Regions from separate parts of the Lactobacillus sp. wkB8 genome, predicted to be linked through region 1. Evidence: riboswitches for the same ligand, from Rfam matches in the RefSeq annotation. Region 1 holds a riboswitch; the other holds the start of a gene.
The links. A riboswitch is a leader RNA that binds a small molecule or an ion and turns the genes downstream of it on or off. The one in region 1 is predicted to bind lysine.

Region 2: it holds a riboswitch for lysine, as region 1 does, so the genes downstream of both, lysA (diaminopimelate decarboxylase) here and LACWKB8_RS00810 (ABC transporter substrate-binding protein/permease) in region 1, are expected to answer to the same signal.

The regions. Positions count from the first base shown of each region.
Region 1 is NZ_CP009531.1:175,651-179,137, reverse strand. Features, by position in the region: gene LACWKB8_RS00825 (TerC family protein) at 1-60, shown strand, start outside; gene LACWKB8_RS00820 (DUF488 domain-containing protein) at 55-414, opposite strand; gene LACWKB8_RS00815 (DNA-3-methyladenine glycosylase) at 459-1,091, shown strand; lysine riboswitch at 1,220-1,396, shown strand; gene LACWKB8_RS00810 (ABC transporter substrate-binding protein/permease) at 1,505-3,130, shown strand; gene LACWKB8_RS00805 (amino acid ABC transporter ATP-binding protein) at 3,130-3,487, shown strand, end outside.
Region 2 is NZ_CP009531.1:1,845,937-1,849,423, forward strand. Features, by position in the region: gene lysA (diaminopimelate decarboxylase) at 1-1,241, opposite strand, end outside; lysine riboswitch at 1,328-1,506, opposite strand; gene LACWKB8_RS08560 (aspartate kinase) at 1,788-3,140, shown strand; gene dapF (diaminopimelate epimerase) at 3,161-3,487, shown strand, end outside.

The sequences.
Region 1 (3,487 bases):
CTTCTCTTAACTATTGCTTTTCATTTTATACGAGCAAAAAAGAAAAGACGGAAACTATAATCTTTGTTCAACGTATTCTTTGAGCACAACTGCCTGGTTGTGCTCTTTATTCTTTGCACCATAAAGAAAAAGGACATCTTGTTTTGCAAGTTCGTCTTTCACTCGGGTAACAAAACTAACAGTCACAGAATTATGCTCTAATTCAGCAATGTACTTTTGCCTAAACTCAGGATATTTAGTATCATCGTGATTGAACCACTTACGCAATTCGGTGCTGGGACCAATTTCTTTGACCCACTCATCCAAATTAGCATCTTTTTTGCTTTTGCCTCGTGGCCACAGACGATCAACTAAAATGCGGTAGCCAGCAGGCTGCTCATGTTCATAAATGCGCACTACTTTTATTTTTGTCATCATAATATCTCCTTTTAGTTTAAGTTTACTACACGGAAAGAAAAATGAATTATTCAACTTATTTTACTAATAAACCAACTGCTGCTATTACTAAAGACTTAATCGGCAGACCATTAACATATAATGATGGTCAGAATATAATGGGCGGCTATATTGTGGAGGCTGAAGCGTATTTAGGGGTCAAAGACCGGGCAGCACATTCTTACGGCGGTCATCGCAGCCCAGCTAATGAAGGCCTTTATCGTAAAGGCGGAACCATTTATATTTACGCTCAAAGGCAGTACTTCTTTTTCGATATCGCAACACAGGAATATAATGAGCCGCAAGGAGTTTTAATCAGGGCTATCGAACCAGCCTGGGGTATAGAGCAGATGATTAAAAACCGTGGGGGCAAAAATGGCGTGCTTTTAACTAATGGACCAGCCAAAATGATGCAGGCATTTGGCATTCACGATAAAAAATGGAATTTACATTTCTTAACCGCTTCCCCTTTCAAAATTGACTTAGATGACAGTCACAAAAAGAAGGCTAAGGAGATTAAAACCAGCCCCAGAATTGGTGTTAGTCAATCTGAATTAGAATGGGCTAACAAAGAATTACGTTATTATGTTGCCGGTAACCCCTATGTTTCTAGAATGAAAAAGAGCGCTTATCAGGCGGGTAATGGCTGGCAATAAGAGCAGCTTGCAGAAGTCTTTTAAAATAGTAAAAGAAAATAAATGAGATAATTATAAAATATTTTTTAAATAAAATTATTGACAAGTCACTCTTAATAGCCTATTATTTTTCTAAGTTAAATAATTTCCAATGCAATAGAGGTCGCGGTTGTTACGAAACTAATCTGAGTGAGCGAACACTTTGAAGGTTAACGTAAGAATTACCGCCGAAACAAGGATGTTGTTCGTTTCAATCTTCTTGTTGGGCTGCAAGAGAATATTTTGCAGACTGTCCCGGTTAGTCCCCGGGGAGCGCTATATGATTTGTTCTAATAATAGATTATAACCTCGTTGTTTTGCGTAACAGCGAGTTTTTTATTTACGCTTTTATTGTGTTGGCTTTATTTGAAACATATTTTGTGGAGGTTTTCAAAATGAAGTCAAGATTTAAGTGGTTGGCTACCTTAGTTGCCTTATTCACTTGTTTAGGCATTGGGGCTGATTTTAGCCTGAATGAAGTTAATGCCAAAAAGGACGGCGGTACGCTCAAAGTAGCCATGGAAGCTAATTATCAACCGTACAATTGGACGCAGACTAATAATGCCAACGGTGCTGTGCCAATTGAGGGCTCAAAAGAATACGCCAATGGTTATGATGTCAAGATTGCTAAAATCATTGGGCAAAAATTACACAGAAAAGTCGAAGTTGTTAAGACTGAATGGGACGGTTTACTTCCTGCCTTGACTAGTGGCAAAGCCGATTTGATTATTGCCGGCATGAGTCCAACTGCTGAACGTGAAAAAGCCATTAATTTTTCCCAGCCTTACAGAAACAGTACTTTTGTGGTAATTACCAAGATTAACAGCAGATATGCCAATGCTAAAAAGCTGACTGACTTTAAGGGTGCTAAATTAACGGCGCAACAAGGTACTTTCCACTATGACCTGATCAAGCAGTTAAAAGGCGCTAAAAGACAACCAGCTATGCGCGATTTTGCGGCAATGCGGCAAAGTTTAATCTCCGGCACCATTGACGGCTATGTTGCCGAAGACACTGAATCAACTTCCTTTAAGATGGTTGATCCTGACATTAAGTCAATTCCTGTCAGCAAAATGGCTGGTTTCCACGCTACTAAGGAAGAATCTGTTACCTCAATCGGAATTGCCAAGCCCAACAAGGCGCTGCTCAAGAGTGTCAACCAAATTTTAGCTACTATTCCTCAAGCAAAAAGGGTTAGGTTAATGACTGAAGCTGTTAAGGAGCAGCCTAAAACTGATAATGATAAAAAAGGTAAAAAGGCTAAGTCAGAACCGTGGTTAGTATCAATGTGGCGCCAATATGGCGGCATGATTTTAAACGGTATCGGTATGACCTTACTTTTGGCTTCAGTTGGTACCATTGCAGGTTTCTTTATCGGTTTAGCCGTTGGTATTGTGAGAACTATTCCTACACCAACTACCAGTGGTAAAAGATGGCTGCTCAAGTTTGTCAACTGGCTGCTTTCGGTTTATATTGAAATTTTCCGGGGTACGCCAATGATGGTGCAAGCAGCTGTGATTTACTATGGTATTGCCCAATTCTGGCACCTGAATATTGATAGAACGGTCGCGGCACTAATCATTGTTTCGATCAACACTGGAGCGTATTTAGCAGAAATCATCCGCGGCGGAATTATTTCTACACCCGAAGGTCAGTTTGAAGCAGCCAGTGCGTTAGGAATGACCCACAACCAGAGAATGTGGCATATTATTCTGCCACAAGCAATCAAGAATTGTCTTCCTTCAATTACTAATGAATTTATCGTTAATATCAAGGATACCTCAGTTTTGAGTATCATCTCCGTATCAGAGTTGTTCTTCGTTGGTTCGACGATTGCGAGTCAGACATTTAAGTTCTTCCCAACTTACCTGACAATTTCTGCTATCTACCTCATCTTGACCTTTACCATTACCAGAATATTCAACTTAATTGAAAAACACCTCCAAGGAAGTAAGAATTACAACTTAATGGCAAACCAAGTTCAAGTGGGCACACCAAAAGACATGGAGGCTAAGAACTAATGACTGAAACAAACGAAACTATTTTAAGTTTAAAGCACATCAAGAAAACATTTGGTGAACACCAAGTTTTAAAAGATATCTCTTTTGACATTAATAAAGGTGAAATTGCCACCATTATCGGTCCTTCAGGTGGCGGTAAATCAACTACTTTGCGCTGTATTAACCTGCTTGAAGAACCTACTGCCGGTGAAGTTGATTTTCATGGTGAAAATGTTTTGGCACCAAACTACAACCGCAATATTTATCGTGCTAAAGTCGGCATGGTTTTCCAACAATTTGACTTGTTTGAAAATAAGAACGTTTTAGCTAATTGTATGGTAGGTCAAGAATTAGTATTGAAACGGTCAAAAGACGAGG
Region 2 (3,487 bases), 260 kb from region 1:
GCTTGACCATTTTCTGCAAATACGACTGCTGGCCTTGGAACACGATTGTAATTCGATGCCATGCTATAACCATAAGCGCCAGTAGCCAAAACTGCTATTACATCGCCCGGTTTACTTTTAGGGATTTTCAGTTTGTTAATAATAATATCGCCTGATTCACAATAACGTCCCGCGAGTCTAACCGTTTCTACTGGTTCTGCATGTGGCTTTTCCGCTAATACTGCCTCATATTGTGCTTGATAAAGTGCCGGTCTGATATTATCACCCATACCGCCATCAACTGCTACATAAGGCAGCAGTCCCGGTACTTCTTTGCGAGCACCGATTGTATATAAGCTATAACCGGCTTCACCGACAATTGAACGTCCTGGTTCAATCCAGATAGCCGGAATTTTTAAGTGGCTTATTTGCGCACACTTTTTAACTGTCTGCACTATTTGACTGATGAAGGTTTGAGCAGTTATAGTTTCATCCTGTTCGGTATATCTAATACCAAAACCGCCCCCTAAGTTTAAAACACGCGGTTGGTAATCATATTTTTGCTGCCAGTCCCTAACTAATTGCATAAGTTTTTCAACTTCCAGCTTAAACCCGGCTGTCTCTAGAATTTGTGAACCAATATGTGCGTGCAGACCAATTAGATCCATTTGCGCGTTAGCTTTAACCTGTAAAAAGGCCTGCTCGGCTTGACCCGAACGAATATCAAAACCAAATTTACTATCTTCTTGGCCAGTTTGATCATATTCGTGAGTATGGGCCGAAACTCCTGGAGTTAGCCGCAACATTACCTGCATCTGACTATTTGTTTCTTGCAAAATCTGGCCTAACAACTTAATTTCAGTAAAATTATCTAAAATAATGACGCCAACATGATTTTTCACAGCCATTAATAACTCAGCTGCAGTTTTATTATTACCGTGAAAGCTAATTCTTGCTGCAGGAAAGCCTGCTTGCAGCGCGGTATATAATTCACCCCCAGAAACAACATCCACATGTCCGCCCAGCTCATTAATTACCTGGTAAATTGCTATCGTAGCAAATGCTTTACTGGCATAACTAATCGCATAATTCACATTTTCTTTTGCAAAAGCGTTTTGGAAAGCCCGAAATTGCTGTTTGATTTTTTGTACGTCATAAACAACTAATGGAGAACCAAACTCTTTTGCTAATTTTAGTGCATCAACCCCACCAATTACCAAGTGACCTTGAGCATTAGTTTGATAATAATCATTAGCAGCCATTTAAGTCTCTCCCTTTTTCTTAAAATAAAAAGGGCTCTTTTGTCGTGCCTAACAAAAGAGTCCTTCAAGTTATTATCTGGTATCAATTTTGTCGATAGCGCTCCGCGAATATAAAATTGCGACAGTCCGTAACCTGTTAGATTACGTCCCAGCTAATTAATTACCGCAATAATTAATGCTTCGGCAACCGCCCCTTTCACTAGTTTCTCAGCCTTTGCAGAAACTCCACCAGCTACTTTTGTTGGTTGCAACCTCTTCGATTTATTAAAATATTATTATTAATTAATATCATTGTCAACCATTTTCAGTCAGAATTATTTTTTGTTTTTAAAATAAAGACAATGATTTTAAAAAAATGTCATTTTAACTACAAGCAGAAAAACTTCTAGTAGCAATGTTTTTTGGCTTTTTACAGCTTAAAAATAGTTAATCAAAATGGCTCATTTTCAAAAGTTCTCTTTTTATTTTTGATTGAAGATTAAAATTTTAATGATAAAATGCAATACTAATTACTTAAAATTAAATTTAATTGTGAAAGGTATTAACATGAAAGTCGTTAAATTTGGTGGTAGTTCCCTTGCAGACGGGGAGCAATTTGAAAAAGTAGTAAATATTATTAAAGCTGATCAGACTCGTAAAGTAATTGTAGCTTCTGCTCCAGGAAAAAGATTTGCAAATGACATTAAAGTAACAGATTTATTAATCGAGTTTGCACATAAAACAATTAATAAAGAGGATTGCAGTGCAACTGTAAAAACAATTTGGTCTAGGTATCATGATATTGCTGCTTACTTTCAAATATCTGAACAATTATTACAACCTTTACTGCAAGAACTAATTGCTTTGCCAAAAGCTGATTACCCTAATCAAGACTATTTAATGGCTAGCTTTAAAGCTCACGGTGAAAAACTTAACGCACAACTTTTGACTTTAGTTTTGCAAAGTTATCATTTACCAGCTTACTTCCTTGACCCCCAAGAAGCGGGCTTTATGGTTACTGACAACGCTAATGACACCCAAGTGATGCCAGAAACTTACAAAAATTTAGAAAAGTGGTCTAACAGAGATAACGTGTTGGTTGTTCCCGGCTTTTACGGTATTACCAAAGACGGCTTAATTGCTACTTTTTCCCGTGGCGGATCAGATATCACTGGCGCAATTTGGGCACGGGGGATTAAAGCAGATTTATATGAGAACTTTACCGACGTCGATGCTATATATGCCGCTGATCCCAGAATTATTACTCACCCCCACGCAATTAAAGTTATGACATATCGCGAATTGCGGGAGCTGTCATACGCTGGCTTTTCGGTTTTCCATGATGAAGCGATCATTCCTGCAATTGAAGGTCAAGTACCCATAAATGTCAAAAATACTAACCACCCTGATTTACCAGGAACAATGATTGTTCCCGAGCATAATTTTCATCCCCAAAGCATAATTACTGGGGTCGCAAGTTCTAGTCATTTTGCTGCATTATATTTACATAAATATTTACTAAATAAAGAGGTTGGATTTACACTTAAATTATTACAAATTTTCTATAAATTTAATATTTCATACGAACACATGCCATCAGGAATTGATGATCTGACTGTTATTTTTGACAAAAGACAATTTAATGAGCAAATCCGCCAGCAAATGTGTTTTGAAATTCAACAAGCACTGCAACCTGACCAACTAGAATGGTTTGATGATTATGCCATCATCATGGTAGTAGGAGAAGGAATGCGCAACAAGATTGGCGTAATGAAGAATATTACAATGCCGCTGGCGCAGAAACACGTTGCAATCCACATGATTAATCAGGGTGCCTCACGTATTTCTATCATGCTGGGCACTAAAAGAGCTGACGCAGCAGCGGCAGTTAAAGAAATTTATCAACAATTTTTTAAGTAAATATTTAAAGGAGAAACTTTATGGTACAACTACAAAAAGTTCATGGTTCGCAAAACCAATTTTTTCTGCTCGATCAAACCCAATTAAAGGCACCATTAACTAAAGAAGAACTAGTCAACTTGGCACAGCAAATAACCAGACGCGACACAGGTTTATTAAATGGCGCGGACGGTTTGCTTGTAGTCAGCAAGTCACACCATCCCCAAGTTTTAGGTAAAATGCAGGTTATCAATGCTGACGGCTCTTTTGCTTCAATGTGCGGTAACGGCCTAAGGACAGTCGGCCGCTATTTAGCACAAAAATATCATAAAGAAACATTTAAAGTTGAGACTATGCAGAGTGATTTG